Linked DNA regions of Microscilla marina ATCC 23134. Each later gene encodes a partner of the first gene's protein in a complex. Links are inferred from orthologs where the notes say so. Each region holds a gene or a part of one and is shown in the gene's direction. Other genes may lie near its edges. The genes, in order: secA and secY.

Region 1 (10,317 bases):
ATACCGCAGTGATAGAGGTAGATGCTTATATTAGCCAAAACAAAAAATTTAAGGGAGTAGTGACCGAAATAGCCAACACTGCTAACCCTACTACTTCGCCCGATGCAGTTACTGAGTTTAAGGTAAAAGTGAGAATTTTGCAGGAATCTTACCAGGATTTGTTAAACAAGAAAAGAAAAATGGCTCCTTTCAGACCAGGCATGACTGCTTCGGTAGAGATAAGAACCAATACCAAAAACAATGTACTTTCGGTACCTCTGGCTGCTGTAACTACGCGTGTGCCAGGCAGTGATAAAAAGAAAAAAGGAAGGCGAGGACGTGGTAAACCAAATAATGCCGCAAAAGACAATGCAAAAAAGAAAAAAAGTGTGCCCCAGGAAGTAGTTTTTGTGTATGATGCCAACACTAAGAAAGTGAGCAAACGCAAAGTAAAAACTGGCATTAGCGATTTTGAAAATATTGAAATACTCAAAGGGCTTAAAGAAGGTGATGAGGTAGTGACTGGTCCATTTGCTATTATATCTAAACGCCTGAAAGACAAAGAACAGGTAAAGAAAACAGACAAAGATAGTATGAATAAAGAATAACGGACAAACTCATCTCAATAGTCCATAGTATTTAGTCGATAGTCGATAGCTGATTCGAGTAAATGTTTACCTTTTTAAATGCGGCACAGCAAAGCTGTAGCCATCGGTTATTGCTCGTAGCGCTGCTACGAACGCAACCGTCGCTCAAGCTGGTCCAACATCCACAGGATGTTGCCATCTCGCCTCAGTGGTAAATCTCTATCTCCAAATGGATACCTTATTTTTCAACCATTCCTAAGAGCTTGGTAAAAAAGCCATTTTACTTATATTCATAAGCAAAATGGCTTTTTTATTTGTAGTGATATACAGAGGAAAATTTGAACTGACGCAGGAATGTCAGGCTTTAGATAAAATGTCTATCCAATTCGTTTATTGTTGTAACAAAATTCAGTAGATTTGTTCGGGTAACTTTCCAAAAATAAATTACGTCTTTTTAGGTTTACCTCTTATACTAAAAGCTTATTTAAGTTTTTGTTGGTGAGGGGTTTTGTCAGAAGTTTACCATTGGTAGATGTGTGATATTAAATTTGTTACACCTCTGTATCAAACCCAGCTTAGAAATGGTACCAAAATAACATGCTTAATTGTAATCGGGGCTTACAGCCTTGCTGGACACACTTTGTTAAATGATAGCACTTTATTTTTACACCGTTCCTGAGGACTTCCTAAATTGAAAGGCTTTATTTTTATAAATTACTTAGTTTTTAGCAGATTGTTTTGTGAGGATATGAATAAACTACTCATTCTTGGTTTTATTATTAGTACGCTTGCCAGTTGCATTCCCATTCCCCCCATTGTTGTTCAGGATAAAGTAAAAAAAGAGGTCAACCCCTTTGCCCATAAAAAATTTGTGACCAGAGACTTTAACTACGAATCTACTTTAAAAACAGTTTTGCTGTACCCCAAAGGCAATACTCCTACTCAAGCGCTTGAGTCGTCGGTCATGTATTTGGGACAAACCGCTCCATTGGTTCTAGAGTTTGACGACCTTTCGGCAAAACCTTCGGCGTTTAGTGCCAAACTTATCCACTGTAACCGTGATTGGACTATTTCGAGCTTAAACGAAATAGAGTTTATCAACGACCTCAACCTGTTTCATTTTGATGCTCCTAAATTATCTAACAATACACACCAAAAGTATTACCATTACTCTTTTACTATTCCTCCAGTAAAAACATCAGGCAATTACTTGATCAAGATTTTTCGCAAAGGTCAAGAAAAAGACCTGGTCTTGATTCGTAGGTTTATGGTATACGAAAAAAAGTGGGAAATAAAGCCTTCCATTATAGAAAAGCCCAACGGCGAACATTTAATACAATGCAAAATACATTATGGAGGGGTGGAGCTTACCAATCCAGAAAATATTACAGTGCTTATCAGGCAAAATCAACGCTGGGACAATGCTTTGTTGATACAAAAGGCCAGTACACGTGACACTAAGAATAAGTTTATAAGCTACCAGATGACTACCAGGGCTTTTGAAGGCTCCAACGAGTTCCGAAGATTTGACATGAGCAGCTTTCAGTTTATCGGAAAACGTATTTATAGCACCGAAACCCTCGAGACAGGCAACATAGTTACCCTTGAAACCGACAAGTTACGCCCTCAGGCTACCTATAAAAAAATCATGGATTTCAATGGAGGATATATTGTATACGACGAACGCGGTGGAAACCCTCAGCTCAAGGCAGACTATGCTCAGGTAAATTTTACGCTCAAATGTAATGAATTGAAAGATGAAGTGTATGTGGTAGGCAAGTTTAACAATTGGCAAACAACCCCCAAAAACCGCATGAACTATAACTTGGAAACACGTCAATACGAGGCCGTACTTTTGCTCAAGCAAGGGGTGTATGATTATATGTATGCCCGAAAAACAGAGGATGGGCAAATATTTTATTTTGACCAACTAGAGGGCAATCACCCTAAAACAAACAATCAATACGAAATATTTGTATACTACCGCCAATCCGATTCGCGTAATGACCAAATGATAGGATATACTACTTTTGGCTCAGGTAGTTAGGTAGTTAATTGTGGCCTAAAAATCAGTGTTTTTAACTCCAAAGCTAAAGGAGAATAAGTACTGAATAATTTACTTCAACAGGTGCTCTATTTGCTTGTTTTTGGGCAAAAACATTGTACAACGATTGCAAGCTTCATGAATGGGTGAAGCGGCCTTTCGTAATTCCCTGAACTTCTCTCCTTGCCATATTTTTTTAAACGAATGGGTAGCAAGGCTTCCAATGATTACCTGATTGGTAAGCGTACAACAAGGTGCTACGCTCCCGTTATGGTCTATTAAAGCGTGAGTCCAAAGTGCATAACAAGGGTGATGTTGGTAATAATCAGCGGCATAATTGCCTTGAGCGCTGCTTTGTATTTGTTGAGCCGACACACCAAAAACCCAAATATCATCCGGTGTTACTTCTAACCCTAGTTGTTGTGCTTGTTCAAAAGTTCTAGGGGCGACTTCCCTGTTAAACTCTTTTATTTGTTCTGCATTAAGCGATTGAAGTTCATCATTACGCGCATATATTGGTATCAGGTGAAAGCCTCTGGCTCCTATTTTATCAACCAACTGGGGTAATTGGTTTACTTGACGGTAGTTGGCTTGGTTGATGACCATGTTCAAGAATATTTTGCCAGAAGGTATACCACTGCCTGATTTGTTGATAAATGCTTGCCGCAAAAACTCCGCACCTCGCACCGAACGCTCAAAAGCACCTTGCATGCCCCTAATGTTGTCGTGAATAGCTGGGTTGGGGCTGTCTATAGAAATATTCACTTTTTTAAGTCCGGCGTTGACCATATCTACCGCTTTTTGCTCAGTAAACAAGGTAGCATTGGTGGTTAAAGTAACTTTGATGCCTTGTTTACGCATCCACTTCACTGCTTGTGGCAGGTTGGGGTACATCATGGGCTCGCCTCCTGATAAATGAATACGCTGACACCCTAACTTAGCCAGGTCAGGAATGAGTTTTTTAAGTATTTTTCTGTCCAACATTGCTCCTCGCCACCTCCAGTGGTTGCACATTTTACAACGAAGGTTGCAATCCCACAAAAGTTTTATTTTTACAAACACAGGTTTGTAGGTGCGCCCTTTGCTAAGGCTTTTACGAAAACGGTGATGGTCTTGCTCCAGGGCTTTGATATACATACAAGTGCTTGTTTTTTGTCTCAATAGTCCATAGTATTTAGTCGGTAGTCCATAGCTGATTCGAGTAAATGTTCACCTTGTTAAATACTGTAAACCGAACTTGTGAGCTCAACGAAGTTAATCAGTATTTTATATTAAGACTATATACTCACTTTATTTTTAAAAGGGTTTCAGTTTTAGCCTACACCAACCAGTTAAATAGTTTGTAAATTCATCAATGACTGATTACCAGCAACCAACTTTCACCAAAAGTACTGCGGAGTATTGTGTCTAATATAACCAAAATATACTTTTTAATCCCTTTAAGTCTTCAAATCTATCAATAAGGGTATTATAGGTTTATAACCTGCCATTGAACCAAAGTTAAAAAAACTTAAGCCAGCAAGATGACGCCAAATAGCCTGTCGTTTTTTCCTGATATTTAAGGCGCTACGTTTCGCTATAGGCAAACATTGTCTACAATCAACCATTAAAGAATTAAATCCCTAAAAATCAATTACTTAAGCCAAAAAACAGATTTTTCACTCTAAGCAGGTAAACCAAAATATGGTGGTGAAAACCCCTCGTGGGGCAACGCTCTTCGCTTTCAGTGCTCCCTTCATTCAGAGTATATCTGCCAATTAGTCCATCCTTTTCAAAAAAGTATTATCTTTGTGAATTAGAAACTCCCTGAATTTTGGTCTGTCTTTTAGAGCTGGGCGTCTTACGTGTAACTTTATAGGCTAGGTTCATCTTCAGGTACTAAAATTTATGGGCTGCAAGCTTTACAAAAGTAAATTGCTTGCCTATCTTCATTTGATTTTAAAAATATAACCAAATATAAACGGCTTCTAGACAACTTGTTGTACAACAGGTATAAAGGCAAGGTTTAAAAATACACCATCTATTTTTAAGCTATGTCAAAACAAAAAAAGCGCAGAACAAAGCACTATGTTAGATTTTGTAGGAAAAACTGTTACCAAAATTTTTGGTAAGAAATCGGATCGTGACTTAAAAAAATTGCTTCCTTATGTAGGTACTATCAATAATGCCTGGAAGCAACTCACCTCACTGTCGGATGATGAGCTAAGGGCTAAAACTCAGGAAGTAAAAGATACCATCGACGAGCAATTAAAAGAGATAGATGACAAGCTTGCTGAACTTCGCAAAAAAGCCGAAGAAGACAGTAGCTTGACAGTGAACGACAAAAACGAGATTTTCAAGGAAGTAGACACGCTGGAAGAAGAGCGCAACAAAGAACTTGAAAAAGTACTGGAAGAGGTACTGCCAGTAGGCTTTGGTATTGTCAAAGAAACTGCCCGTCGTCTTAAAGAAAACAAACAACTAGTCGTAACCGCTACTTACCTCGACAAACAGTTTGCCGCTACTAAGCCCCATGTAGAAATAGACGGAGAACAGGCGATATGGCATAACCAATGGATGGCTGCAGGCAATGAAATTACCTGGGACATGGTACACTACGATGTGCAGTTGGTAGGTGGGGTAGTACTACACCAGGGTAAAATTGCGGAGATGGCTACTGGAGAAGGTAAAACGTTGGTGGCAACCCTACCTGCCTTTCTGAACGCCTTGGCTCGTCGTGGAGTACACGTAGTAACTGTAAACGACTACCTGGCCAAGCGTGACTCCGAATGGATGGCTCCTTTGTTTGAGTTCCACGGAATGACCATTGATTGTATTGACAAATACGAGCCCCACTCGCCCGAACGACAAGCTGCCTACAATGCTGACATCACTTATGGTACTAACAATGAGTTTGGCTTTGACTATCTGCGTGACAATATGTCACATAACAAAGAGGAGATCGTACAACGTCGTCATCATTATGCCATGATAGATGAGATTGACTCTATCTTGATTGACGATGCCCGTACACCTTTGATCATCTCTGGCCCTATTGAGAAAGGCGATGAGCACGAGTTTGACGAATTGAAACCAAAAATTGCCCGATTGGTAGACGTTCAAAAGAAAGTAGTTCAGGGATTTATCAATGAAGGTAGAAAAAAAGTAAAAAGCGAAGATAGCAACGAAGTAAAAGAGGCTGGTGTTGCGCTTTTTAGGGCTTACCGTGGTTTGCCCAAAAGCAAGCCTTTGATTAAACTGTTGGGAGAAACGGGTAACCGTGGAGTGATGAAAAAAGCCGAAAACTACTATTTGGCTGAAAACTCTAAAAACATGCCTGAGGCAGACGCTCCTCTTTACTTTACTATAGACGAGCAAAACAACCAGGTAGAGCTTACCGACAAAGGCATTGAGTACATTACGGGTAACAGTGAAGATAAAAACTTCTTTATTCTGCCTGATATTGCCGTAGAGATTGGGCGTATCAAGGATGACCGTGAATTGAGCGATGAAGAAAAACTCAAACAAGAAAAAGAGTTAATTGCTGAGTTCAGTGTAAAAACAGAGCGTGTGCACAGCATACAACAATTGCTTAAGGCATACACTCTTTTCGAGAAAGATACCGACTATATCATTGTTGACAATCAGGTAAAGATTGTAGATGAGCAAACAGGTCGTGTAATGGAAGGACGACGTTACTCTGATGGTTTGCACCAGGCGCTGGAAGCCAAAGAAAGCGTAAAAATTGAAGATGCCACCCAAACTTATGCCACAGTAACGCTCCAAAACTATTTCCGGATGTACCACAAACTGGCAGGTATGACGGGTACAGCCGAAACTGAAGCAGGCGAGTTTTGGGATATTTATAAACTAGACGTGGTAGTGATCCCTACCAACCGTCCTATTGCCCGTGATGACCGCAATGACTTGGTGTTTAAAACTGCCCGTGAGAAATTCAGTGCAGTAATCGACGAAGTAGTAAAGCTTACCGAAGCAGGTCAACCAGTGTTGGTGGGTACTACATCGGTAGAGATTTCGGAGCTATTGAGTCGTATGCTCAACCTACGTAAAATCAACCACCAGGTATTGAACGCAAAACTGCACAAGAAAGAAGCAGATGTAGTGGCTTTTGCCGGGCAATCAGGCACCGTAACCATTGCCACTAACATGGCAGGACGTGGTACGGATATTAAGCTTAGCCCAGAGTCTAAAACGGCGGGTGGTTTGGCAATTATTGGTACCGAACGTCACGAATCTCGCCGGGTAGACCGTCAGTTAAGGGGACGTGCGGGTCGTCAGGGAGACCCTGGTAGCTCTCAGTTTTTTGTAAGCTTGGAAGACAACCTTATGCGTTTGTTTGGTTCAGATCGTATTGCCAAAATTATGGACCGAATGGGCTTAAAAGAAGGAGAAGTGATTCAACACTCTATGGTGACCAAGTCGATAGAACGTGCCCAAAAGAAGGTAGAGGAAAACAACTTTGCCCAACGTAAGCGCTTGCTTGAATACGATGATGTAATGAACGAACAACGTAAGTTTATCTACAGTCGTCGTCGCAATGCCTTGTATGGCGACCGTCTTGAGTTGGATACTCTGAATACTTTGTATGATTTTTCGGCAAGCATTGCACAAGCTTATCAAGGCTCAGGCGACAGGTACGAAAACTTTAAAATGGATGTCATTGGTAGCTTGAGTTTTGATACAAGCATTACTCAAGAAGAGTTAGAAACAGCTCCGGATTTGGGTAACCGATTGTTTCAGGAGGCTTACAAGTTTTACCAAGACAAGAACAAACAGATCAAGGAGATTATTTTGCCAGTGTTGACTGAACGTTACGAAGCTTATAAGGCCAACGCACACGAAATTACCGATCTAATTCCTTTTACGACCGATGGCAACCACACGGCTATTAGCGTACCGTTTAATCTTAAGAAAGCTTACGATACTGGTGCTGAACATATCATCAATGAGGTAGAAAAAATTCATACCTTGATGGCCATCGACCAGCAATGGAAAGAACACCTGCGCGATATGGATGACATGAAACAGTCGGTACAAAACGCAGTGTATGAGCAAAAAGATCCTATAGTAGTATACAAACAGGAAGCCTTTAGTTTGTTTGAGCACTTGGTACACAAGGTAGATCAAGAGATTGGTACTGCGCTTATGGCAGCTCAGATAGCCATCATGGAAGAAGAAGAAGGCGATGTTGAAATTAAACAATCAACCCGCAAAGACCGCAGAAAAAAGCGTCGTTTTAACGAAAACAAAGAAGATGCAGCGGGTTTCTCAGCAAGTGGTGCTGGGCTAGACCTCGGCGAAATGCCACAAGAACGCCAGGAACCAGTCAAAGCAGACAAGTTGCCTTCGCGTAACTCTAAGGTAACCGTACAATATACAGATGGTACCGTGAAGAAAGACGTGAAGTTTAAAACTGTAGAGGATGATTTTAGAAACAATAAATGTGTGCTTATAGAACAATAAGCCAATCAACAACCCAAGGTAAACACCGAAGTTTTTTTAGGCTTTGGTGTTTACTTTTTATAACCAAACCTACACTAATAAAAAAACTGGAACTATGTATCGACAGATACCAACAGGCAGCTTCAGTGCATACAAGAAAATTAATCAACTATACACCTATGAAGAGAATTACTACTTTTGGAATGTTTGCCATGTTGATGTGGCTGGCGAGTTGTACACCTAAAGGTGTGCCACAAACGAAAAAAGATGTAAAAGAAAACCTTTCGGCGAAAAGGCTTAAGTACGACTATTCTATTGAAAAATTTGATGGTAAAGGATTGGTTATCAATGTGCCAATGGAAATGAATGCTACTGATTTTAAATTTTACATCACCGAAGCTTTAAATGCTATCCTGGACAATCCTATATCTAAAAAGTTTGGTATTCACCGCGAGCGGTACGAGGGTTACCGTATTCAGATATACCGTGGACGCAGCAAAGCAATGGCTGCTAAAGCACGTCGTCGTTCTTATGAAATATTCCCACACTTGCGCCCTTACATGGAGTACAAGTCTCCTACTTATCGTATTAAGGTGGGCGATTTTCTGGAAAAATATGAGTATGTAAAAGTCTTCAAAAGACTTAAGAGAGAGTTTCCGTCGGCAATGATTGTTCCTTCTATAGTAACGGTTACTGTAGATTATGGCGACTAAAACAGCCTTGTAGCTGACAGAGAATGGGCGAGCTACCCTAAGCATTGAGAAAGCAAATCTGCCCACTTAATTTTAACATAAAAAGTAAAAAAGGGTTGACATACTCGATGATGTCAACCCTTTTTTTATACTATCAAAGCGCTTTACCTACAGCTATTTTTTAATAATTTTCACCGATTGTACCGTTTTACCTTCCTGAATGGCAGTACAATAATATACTCCATCGGGGAGCCCTTCCAGGTTGATATAAAAACTGTGCTGCCCTTTGGCAAGTTGCTTATTCTGACACAACTGCTTGACTACATTGCCTTGACGATTAAAAACCAATATAGTAGTATTGGATGTATAATGGGTATTTACGCTCAAGGTAGTGGCTGACTTCATAGGGTTAGGGTAACTCTTGAGTTGAAGCATTGTCGATTTTTTACCCCCTTTGGTTTTAGAGTTAAAATAAGGCGCATGGTTATTCACAAACTCATAAGCATTGGTTTTGTCCCAATTGACCGACCAGGTCATTACTCCCCTAAAATCAGGATAGCCACTGGCATTTTGCAACGTGTACCTGCCACCAAAAGAGGTGCCTTTCATTAAGTAATCGAGCGCTTGATGTACTTTGGCGGGTGCCAAATAACCACCTGCAGGAGCCGCTTCAGGCTTTGCGGGCAAACCTATAGCTACTTGGTCTTGACGCAGTGGGGGAAACATCGCATTGGTGTTTCGTCCTACCGGAAAACCTCTCAACAACATTTCGCTCATTGCCACCGCAAAATCTGCCGTAGACTGGGCATAAATTTGATTGTCAGGTCCAAACTGAGTTCCTGTGTTATACAACTGTGGGTGAACATAAGTAAGCTTGTCTCTTAGCCCGTGTATCACAGGCAGGTAGCCCCCAAAAGCTCCTCCATAGTTGGCAAAACCTCCTTGTAAATATTGCACCTCAGGAGCCGCACTCAAAATAAAATCATCGCCAAACTCATTGCACAAAGTGCGGGTGGCCGAAATCAGGTTTTTGACCTTGGGCGTGGTAGGCTGGGTGAAATCGGTATCACCTGGATCCAAAATCACTGAAGAACCTTCTACATCTATGTCCATTCCATCAAAACCATATTCAGTAATGATGGTACGCATAGACGTAATAAATTTTTGGCGATCGGCTTCAGTTTTGAGTTCTATAGGGGCAGTGGCTCCTCCTATAGAGATAAGCACTTTGGTGCCTCTTTGCTGGGTTGCCTTGATATCGGCAATAAAGGCTGCTTTAGACACTTGCGCCGGGGCAAAAGTCATCGTCATATCTGTGTGTGATACAGGTATGGCAAAAGCCACACATATTACATTATAGCCCACGGGTACCTCCTGAAGGGGCATGTAAGGCGCTGACCACAAGTTCCAATTATGCCAGTAACCTACCACCAAATGTTTGGGCAATGCCGGGTTAGGCGTGCTATTGCCCACTTGTATCCATACTGTGGCCGAGGTCGTTGTTTTTCCTTCGTTGTCGGTGGCTATTGCCGTCAGCTGGTGTTGTCCTGCCGGGGCATTGTTCCAGGTAAAC
Region 2 (9,287 bases), on another replicon or contig:
CTGGCGAAATGAGAATGGTTTTACAGAGTTGTTTGGCAACTATTGGAACCGTTTCTAACGGCGATCATATGAATGTTCGTTTGGGTAAAGCTGGTCGTAAACGCTGGTTAGGTCGTCGCCCTCGTACTCGTGGGGTAGCAATGAACCCGGTAGATCACCCAATGGGTGGTGGTGAAGGTCGTTCTTCTGGTGGACACCCACGTTCTCGTAAGGGTTTGTATGCTAAGGGTAAAAAGACCAGAAAGAAAAACAAATATTCAGATCGTCTAATTGTTAAGAAGAGAAAATAATGGCACGTTCACTTAAAAAGGGACCATACATTCAGCATCACCTTCAAAAGAAGGTAGAAGCTATGAGCGAATCTAAGAAAAAATCGGTGATAAAAACCTGGTCTCGCAGATCTATGATTTCTCCCGATTTTGTTGGGCTTACCTTTGCTGTTCATAATGGGAACAAGTTTATCCCTGTATTTGTAACAGAAAACATGGTAGGTCACCGATTAGGTGAATTTGCACCTACTCGTAACTTTAGGGGACATATTGCCAAAAAAGATAAGAAAAAGCGATAAGGTATCATGGCTGAAAAAGAGACTTTAGAAGAAATACAAGAAGCTCCAAGAAAAGTAAAAAAGTCGGTTCGAATCGCGCAAAGAAAAGAGGAAATCAGAGAGCGTAAAGAACAAATGGCTGGAAAGCGTGGTGCAGTGAAAGCTTCTTTGAATAATGTACCTACTTCTCCTCGTAAAATGCGCTTAGTAGCAGACTTGGTTCGTGGGCAAAAAGTAGATCGTGCTTTGAACATTCTTAGGTTTGATTCAAAAGTAGGGTCAGAGTACATTGAGAAATTACTACTATCTGCAATTTCTAATTGGGCAAATGAAAACGAAGATCGCAAGATCGAAGATGCCAACTTATATATCAAAGAAATTTTTGTAGATGGTGGTCGTATGTTGAAGCGTTTACGTCCTGCTCCACAAGGTAGAGGACATCGTATCCGTAAACGTTCTAATCACATTACTATCGTGATTGATAGTTTGAATCCGGCAGATGCGGATAATACTACTTCGGACAACGATAACACTGAAAACGAAAACTAAGGATGGGACAAAAGGTTAATCCAAACGGTTTACGACTAGGCATCATCAAAGGATGGGAGTCAAACTGGTACGGAGGAAAAAACTACTCCAATAAATTATTAGAAGACGAAAAAATTCGCAAATATATTCACGCACGTATCCCCAAAGGTGGTATTTCACGAATTATAATTGAGCGTACACTAAAACGTATCACTCTTACTATTCATACTGCCCGTCCCGGAGTTGTTATTGGTCGTGGAGGAGCAGAAGTAGATAAGATCAAGGAAGAGCTTAAAAAACTTACAAGTAAAGATGTTCAAATCAATATCTTTGAAGTAAAGCGTCCTGAACTTGATGCTAAATTGGTAGGCGAATCAATAGCACAACAACTAGAAGCTCGTATTTCTTACCGACGTGCAATGAAACAAGCCATTGCGGCTGCTATGAGAGTAGGTGCACAGGGTATTAAAATTAAAGCTGCTGGTCGTTTAGGTGGAGCTGAAATGGCTCGCTCAGAACAATACAAAGAAGGGCGTATTCCTCTGCACACTTTAAGAGCTGAAATTGATTATGCAATCTCAGAAGCCAATACCGTTTATGGTAAAATTGGTATCAAAGTGTGGATATTCAAGAAAGAAGTATACGGTAAGCCTGATTTGTCTCCAAATCAAGGAGCAGACAACGAACGCTCAGGACAGCCACGTCGTCGCCGCGATCAACGCAGAAAAAAGCGTAACTAGAAAACGTAATTTTAAAAGATATTGGTGAGAAAGTTTAATACTGTGGTAATACCATTCTTTAAACTTTAAATTTTAAAAGCCATGTTACAACCAAAAAGAGTAAAGTTTAGAAAACAACAAAAGGGAAGAATTAAGGGGCTTGCAGGAAGAGGTCACACAATTGCTTTCGGAACTTTTGGTTTGAAATCTCTCGAAAGCGGTCGTATTACTTCTCGTCAGATTGAGGCGTGTCGTATCACTATATCCCGTACTCTTAAGAGAGAAGGTAAAATTTGGATTAGAATATTTCCTGATAAGCCTATTACGAAAAAACCTGCTGAGGTTCGTATGGGTAAAGGAAAGGGTGCTCCTGAATACTGGGTGGCTAAAGTTAAGCCTGGTACTATCATGTTTGAAATTGATGGTGTAAGTAAGGAGTTAGCTGCTCGAGCTTTAAAGCTTGCTGCTTATAAACTTCCAGTAAGTACCAAATTTGTTGTACGTAGAGATTACGTAGAGTAGAGTTATGAAAAACGATGAAATTAGGTCTTTAACGACTGAAGAACTAAAAGAGCGAACCAACGCTGAGCGTGATAAATTGCAGAAGCTAAAGTTTGCACATGCTATTTCTCCTATAGAGAACCCAATGAAAATTAGGGTAGCACGTAAAATTATAGCACGGTTAAACACCGAGTTGAGAGTACGTGAACTTGCGGAAAAATCAAAATCTTAACGTATTATGCAAGTAGAAAGAAACGCACGAAAAGAGAGAATAGGGAGAGTTGTAAGTAATAAGATGGACAAATCTATTACTGTACTTGTAGAAGGAAAAGTGAAACACCCTATCTATGGTAAGTTTGTGAACAAGTCTAAAAAGTTTGTTGCTCACGATGAAAAGGATGAGTGCAGCATTGGAGACACTGTTAAAATTATGGAATGCCGTCCGTTAAGTAAAAGAAAGCGTTGGCGTTTGATTGATATTATCGAACGTGCCAAATAACAGCTTTCTGTCCTAATAGGGGTGGAAGTCCAAATGGAATTATTTTAAAATTTGATTTAACGGATTTAAACCATGATACAACAAGAATCAAGACTCAGTGTAGCCGATAATAGCGGCGCAAAAGAAGTACTTTGTATTCGTGTATTAGGCGGAACTAAGAAGAGATACGCAAGTATAGGAGATAAGATAGTAGTAACTGTCAAGTCTGCAATTTCTTCTAGTAACCTAAAAAAAGGTACGGTTTCCAAAGCAGTAATTGTAAGAACTAAAAAAGAAATTCGTCGTAGCGACGGATCATATATTCGCTTTGAAGACAACGCCGCTGTATTGTTAAATAACAATGACGAACCTAGAGGTACCCGTATTTTTGGACCTGTTGCCCGTGAGTTACGGGAAAAACAATTTATGAAAATTGTTTCTTTGGCTCCTGAGGTACTATAAGGCTAAAAAAGTAAGAATAGACGATGGAACGTAAAAAGAATAAACAGCCTAAATTACACCTTAAAAAAGGCGACAAAGTGAGAGTAATCGCTGGAAACTCTCGTGGCAAAGAAGGGGATGTACTTGAGGTAATAATCGAAAAGAACAGAGTAGTTGTTGAAGGCGTGAATATGATTAAGAAACACCTTAAGCCTTCTGCTAACAACCCACAAGGTTCTATCCAGGAGATAGAAGGTTCTATTCACATCAGTAACCTAATGGTAATTGACCCGGCTTCTGGAGAACCCAGACGTTCAGGCAAGAAACGTGATGAGAACGGTAAACTTCAAAGGTATTTCAAGGAACATACGTCGCATAAGAAAGCATAAGAATAATGGCTGGAACACCAAGAATCAAAGAAAAATACTTGAATGAAGTTGTCAAAGGTTTAAAAGACAAATTTCAGTACAAGTCAGTGATGCAAGTGCCTAAAGTTACTAAAGTAGTAATTAACAAAGGTATAGGTGCCGCAGTTGCCGATAAAAAATTAGTAGATGTAGGAATAGATGAACTTACATTAATTGCTGGTCAAAAAGCAGTACCTACTTACGCTAAGAAATCTGTCGCAAACTTTAAACTCCGTGAAGGAATGCCTATCGGTGCAAAAGTTACCTTGCGAGGAGACAGAATGTATGAATTTATTGACAGATTATTTACAGTAGCACTTCCACGTGTTCGTGACTTTAAAGGTGTAAATGAAAAAGGCTTTGATAGTCGAGGTAATTACACCCTAGGAGTGAAAGAACAAATTATTTTTCCTGAGATTAGCATAGAAAAAGTTAATAAAATTACAGGAATGGATATTACCTTCGTAACAACTGCTTCAACTGATGAAGAAGGTTATGAACTGTTGAAGCTACTCGGTATGCCATTTGCAAATTTGAAAAAATAAATATTACCCATGGCTAGAGAATCCATAAAAGCAAGAGAGCGTAAAAGAGAACGCATGGTTGCTAAATATGCCCAAAAAAGAGAAGATTTAAGACTTAAAATCAAAGAAGCTATCAAAGCTGGTGAAGATCCAACAGAGTATTATGTTGCTTTGGATAAGTTGCCTAAAAATGCTTCTCCAATACGTTTACACAACCGCTGTAAAGTAACAGGTAGACCTAAAGGGTATATGCGCAAATTCGGTATTTGTCGTAATGTATTCCGTGAAATGGCTTCTGAAGGGAAAATTCCAGGTATTACAAAGTCTAGTTGGTAATTTTCTTTTTTGTTTTTGTACGAAAAGTGTTAATTTTGCACCCCTGCCTTTGCAGGAGCAAATAAAAATTTTGAGTTTAGATGAATACGGATCCAATTGCCGATTATTTGACGCGAGTTAGAAATGCCATAAAAGCAAGGCATAGAATCGTGGAAATACCTTCCTCTAATATAAAGAAGGAAATCACTAAGGTATTACACGAAAAAGGCTACATCCAACACTATAAATTTGATGCTGACAGTTCTGTTCAAGGTTCTATAAAAATTGCCTTGAAGTACAACCCTGTATCAAAAGAATCTGCAATCCTTAAATTGCAGCGTGTAAGTAAGCCTGGATTGAGAAAATATGTACCAGCCAACGAACTACCAAGAGTATTAAACGGGCTAGGTATAGCGATACTTTCTACTTCTAGAGGTGTAATCACTGATAAAGAAGCTAGAAATTTGAATGTAGGTGGAGAAGTTTTGTGTTACGTGTATTAACGAGTATATATAATGTCTCGAATTGGTAAAAAACCTATTGCTATTCCTCAAGGAGTAACAATAACCGTTGATAAAAACAATCTGGTAAAAGTAAAAGGCTCAAAAGGCGAACTTTTACAGCATATAGACCCAGATTTGAAAGTAAATGTAAATGAGGGAGAAATATTGGTTGAACGCCCCTCAGAACAAAAACGCCATAAAGCACTGCATGGGCTTTATAGAAGTCTTATAAATAACATGGTTTTTGGCGTTTCAGAAGGTTACAAAATTGAGTTAGAAATTGTTGGGGTTGGTTTTAAAGCCACTTGTACTAACAATGTTCTCGATTTGAACCTAGGATATTCTCACAATATTTATTTTGCACTACCGCCAGAAGTAAAAGGTACTGCAGAAACAAAAAAAGGATCTAATCCTATAATCACTCTTGAGAGTATTGACAAGCAATTAATTGGTCAGGTAGCTGCTAAGATTAAAGCTCTTCGCAAAGTTGAACCTTACAAAGGTAAAGGTGTTCGTCTTAAAGGTCAGGTACTTGGTGTTGATTTGAGAAAGAAAGCTGGTAAAACTGCTGCTAAGAAATAATAGTTGAGAGATGGCTACAAAAAAAGAACAGAGACGAATAAGAATTAAAAGAAGTATCAGAAAAAGAATTACTGGTACTCAAAGTCGCCCAAGACTGAGCGTATTTCGCTCAAACAAATGCATCTATGCTCAAATTATTGATGATGTAGACGGTAAAACCCTGACAAGTGCTTCATCTCTGGAATTAGAGGGAAGTAAAAATAATATAGAAAGTGCAGGCGCTGTTGGAAAATTATTGGCTGAAAAAGCCTCTACCAATGGAATTGCTTCTGTAATATTTGACCGTAATGGTTACTTATACCATGGCAGAGTAAAAGCCTTGGCTGAAGGTGCACGCGAAGGAGGTCTTAAATTTTAAGTATTTGAACCATGCAGCAAAGAAAAAAAGCAATCAAAGCAAGCGAAACGGATCTTAAAGAGAAGGTAGTAGCAATTAATCGTGTAGCGAAAGTTGTTAAAGGTGGTAGACGCTTCAGCTTTTCTGCGATCGTAGTAGTAGGTGATGGCAACGGAACAGTGGGGTATGGACTAGGGAAAGCCAACGAAGTAACTGATGCGATTACTAAAGGAGTAGAGGATGCCAAGAAAAACTTGGTAAAAGTTCCTATCCTTAAAAATACAATTCCTCACTCAATGGAAGGAAAATACAGTGGAGGTTTTGTATTATTGAAGCCTGCTTCTCCTGGTACAGGGGTTATAGCTGGTGGTGCTATGCGTGCTGTACTTGAAAGTGCAGGGATTAAGGATGTATTAGCAAAATCTAAAGGGTCTTCTAACCCTCACAACGTAGTGAAAGCTACTTTTGATGCATTGAAAAAAATGAAAGCTCCTCACGAAGTAGCTTATCAAAGAGGTATTTCGTTGGAGAAAGTTTTTAAAGGATAAAACAATGGCAAAGGTTAAAATAACGCAGGTAAGAAGCACTATTAATCGTCCTAAAAAACAGAAAGCTACTATCAAAGCCTTGGGGTTGGGAAGAATTAATAAGAGTGTTGAGAAAGAAAATACCCCGCAAATTGCAGGTATGATCCGTAAGGTTCAGCATTTAATAGCTGTTGAAGAACTAGGATAATAATCAATATCTTAGACTTGTATATTTTAGTGCTGGTAGCTGGTTTAACTTAATTTGATTATTACAATGAAATTGCATACATTAAAACCTGCAAAAGGTTCAGTAAAAAACAGAAAAAGAGTAGGTAGAGGACAAGGATCTGGAAGGGGTGGAACATCTACTCGTGGTCATAAAGGTGCTCAATCAAGATCTGGGTATAGTAGAAAAAGTGGTTTTGAAGGTGGACAAATGCCTTTGCAGCGTCGTCTACCTAAATTCGGCTTTAATAACATACACAGAGTATCTTATAAACCCATAAACTTAGACACCATCCAGGAATTGGTAGAGAAAACCAATACTACAGAAATAACTGTGGAATTGTTGAGAGAGAACGGTTTGGCTTCTAAGAACGATTTAATTAAAGTATTAGGGAGAGGAGAGCTGAAAGCTAAGGTGGAAATACAAGCAAATAAGTTTTCTAAATCTGCTATTGAAGCCATAGAAAAAGCTGGTGGCAAAGCAACAAAACTGTAAGTTATGAAAAAGTTCATCACTACAATTAAGAACATTTATGCAATCAAAGAACTGAGAAGTAGACTTATCAATACGTTTTGGCTATTGGTAGTATTTCGTTTGGGTTCTTTTATTGTCGTGCCTGGGGTTGATTCTGCAATTTTAGCAGCTAATGGACCTAAAGGAGGCGTATTTGGTATGCTTGATGTCTTTTTGGGAGGTGCTTTCAGCAAAGCCTCTATTTTTGCTTTAGGTATCATGCCATACATTTCAGCCTCTATTGTTATTCAATTAATGGAGGTGGCTGTTCCTTATTTTCAAAAATTGAAAAAAGAGGGTGAGTCAGGTTTTAAGAAAAAAACTCAAATTACACGTTACCTAACGATTGTAATTACAGCGGCTCAGGCAATAGGCTATATTCAAGCTACAATACCAAGTAATGCTATAATGGTTAGTCAGCTTTCTTTTACTATATCAACAGTAATTATTCTTACTGCTGGTACTGTGTTCACAATGTGGTTAGGAGAGAAAATTGATGACCGAGGTATTGGACAAGGTATTTCTTTATTAATTATGATTGGTATTATTTCTCGTTTGCCACAGTCTCTTGTAGAAGAAGTGGTAGCAAGATCTACTGGCAGTCAAGTATTGATATTAATCCTTGAAATGGTAGTTTTGTTCTTTGTAGTAATGAGCGTTGTAATGCTTACAGAAGCCACAAGGCGAATCCCTATTCAATATGCAAAACAAGTTGTTGGCAATCGTGTTTATGGTGGACAACGTCAGTATTTACCTTTAAAAGTAAATGCAGCTGGTGTAATGCCTATCATTTTTGCTCAAGCATTGATGTTTGTCCCTGCGCTCATTACGCCTTATGTTGGAGGAGCCAGTTCTGCATTCTCAGACATCACAACCTGGCAATATAACCTTGTTTTTGGGTTGTTGATTATCATCTTTACATATTTTTATACTGCAATATCTGTAAACCCAAAACAGATTGCAGATGATTTAAAGCGTAATGGTGGATTTATTGCTGGTGTTAAACCTGGTAGTGACACTTCTGAATACATTGACAAAATCATGTCTAAAATTACTTTACCTGGTTCAATTTGGTTAGCTATTGTCGCTATTTTGCCAGCAATTGCGGTGAAATTTGGGATTCAGAATAGTTTTGCCCAATTTTACGGAGGAACTTCTCTTTTGATTATGGTAGGAGTAGTATTAAATACCCTACAACAAATCAATGGATACTTGTTAATGAGAAGATATGATGGATACATGAAGTCAGGAGATGTAAAAGGGCGTTCTCAAAACATTGCAGTTGTTCAATAATGATAGTATATAAGACACAAGAAGAAATCGAGCTGATTCGACAAAGTGCTCAAATCTTGGGTAAAGCACACGCCGAAGTAGCAAAAATGATTCAACCTGGAGTCTCAACTATTGCTTTGGACAAGAGAGCTGAAGAATTTATTAGAGATAATAAAGGAAAGCCTTCATTTAAAGGATATAATAGTTTTCCGGCATCCTTATGTATTTCTGTGAATGATGCCGTAGTTCACGGTATTCCAGATAAGTATGAGCTGAAGGAAGGAGATATTATATCTATTGATTGTGGAGTTTTTCTTAATGGCTTTCATAGTGACAGTGCTTACACTTACCCAATAGGAGAAGTAAGCGCTGACATTAGAAAACTTCTAAAAGTAACAAAAGAGTCTTTGGATATTGGTATCCAGCACGCCTTGGCTGGCTCCAGAGTTGGAGATATTAGCTACTCTATTCAAAAACACGTAGAAAAAAACGGGTTTTCGGTTATCAGAGAGTTAGTAGGACATGGCGTAGGTCGTTCTTTGCATGAATCTCCAGAAGTTCCAAATTTTGGGAAAAGAGGGAGAGGAGCTAAATTAAAAGAAGGGCTGGTTATTGCTATTGAGCCAATGGTTAATCTAGGAAAACGAAATGTGGTTCAAAGTAATGATGGCTGGACAATAAAAACATCTGATCGTAGTCCATCAGCACACTATGAGCATACAGTAGCCATTAATAATGGTAAGTGTGATGTTTTGACAACATTTGAATATATAGAAGAAGTTTTCAAAATATAGATAATGGCAAAACAACCATCCATAGAACAAGACGGTGTAATAACAGAGGCCCTTTCTAACGCGATGTTTCGCG

The links.
Region 2: the proteins of secA (region 1) and secY are in contact, whole or in part, in a crystal structure (PDB 3DIN), measured with the Thermotoga maritima proteins. The link is inferred for Microscilla marina ATCC 23134 from one-to-one orthologs. Residues at the interface, in WP_004082002.1 of Thermotoga maritima: Glu261, Ala262, Arg263, Lys300, Ala301, Arg302, Thr303, Ile304, Ile305, Leu323, Tyr324, Asp325, Pro326, Val329, Ser330, Tyr333, Ile336, Lys340, Phe345, Val349, Glu363, Phe364, Tyr374, Ser375, Gly376, Gly377, Glu393, Ile395, Thr482, Ser483; in WP_004081795.1 of Thermotoga maritima: Glu108, Gly109, Glu110, Glu111, Ala236, Glu237, Arg238, Arg239, Ile240, Thr241, Ile242, Gln243, Tyr244, Ala245, Arg246, Arg247, Val248, Thr249, Gly250, Arg251, Arg252, Val253, Tyr254, Gly256, Ala257, Ser258, Thr259, Tyr260, Leu261, Pro262.

What each region holds. Positions count from the first base shown.
Region 1 is NZ_AAWS01000005.1:218,940-229,256, reverse strand. What follows is about bases 4,372-8,273. They hold secA (preprotein translocase subunit SecA), read left to right. Parts: upstream 4,372-4,677; coding sequence 4,678-8,073; downstream 8,074-8,273. Other genes in these bases: M23134_RS37595 (SPOR domain-containing protein), read left to right, coding at 8,232-8,273. Also shown: M23134_RS05970 (efflux RND transporter periplasmic adaptor subunit), read left to right, coding at 1-587; M23134_RS05965 (type IX secretion system plug protein), read left to right, coding at 1,315-2,613; M23134_RS05960 (radical SAM protein), read right to left, coding at 2,683-3,747; more of M23134_RS37595, read left to right, coding at 8,274-8,765; M23134_RS05945 (Ig-like domain-containing protein), read right to left, coding at 8,919-10,317. UniProt on the Escherichia coli protein: Required for protein export, interacts with the SecYEG preprotein conducting channel.
Region 2 is NZ_AAWS01000007.1:3,005-12,291, forward strand. The notes cover bases 6,416-9,287. They hold secY (preprotein translocase subunit SecY), read left to right. Parts: upstream 6,416-7,133; coding sequence 7,134-8,441; downstream 8,442-9,287. Other genes in these bases: rpsE (30S ribosomal protein S5), read left to right, coding at 6,416-6,430; rpmD (50S ribosomal protein L30), read left to right, coding at 6,435-6,617; rplO (50S ribosomal protein L15), read left to right, coding at 6,684-7,130; map (type I methionyl aminopeptidase), read left to right, coding at 8,441-9,214; infA (translation initiation factor IF-1), read left to right, coding at 9,218-9,287. Also shown: rplB (50S ribosomal protein L2), read left to right, coding at 1-290; rpsS (30S ribosomal protein S19), read left to right, coding at 290-568; rplV (50S ribosomal protein L22), read left to right, coding at 575-1,096; rpsC (30S ribosomal protein S3), read left to right, coding at 1,099-1,815; rplP (50S ribosomal protein L16), read left to right, coding at 1,897-2,316; rpmC (50S ribosomal protein L29), read left to right, coding at 2,321-2,527; rpsQ (30S ribosomal protein S17), read left to right, coding at 2,534-2,794; rplN (50S ribosomal protein L14), read left to right, coding at 2,867-3,235; rplX (50S ribosomal protein L24), read left to right, coding at 3,259-3,603; rplE (50S ribosomal protein L5), read left to right, coding at 3,609-4,166; rpsN (30S ribosomal protein S14), read left to right, coding at 4,176-4,481; rpsH (30S ribosomal protein S8), read left to right, coding at 4,562-4,963; rplF (50S ribosomal protein L6), read left to right, coding at 4,976-5,545; rplR (50S ribosomal protein L18), read left to right, coding at 5,556-5,903; more of rpsE, read left to right, coding at 5,915-6,415. UniProt on the Escherichia coli protein: The central subunit of the protein translocation channel SecYEG. Consists of two halves formed by TMs 1-5 and 6-10.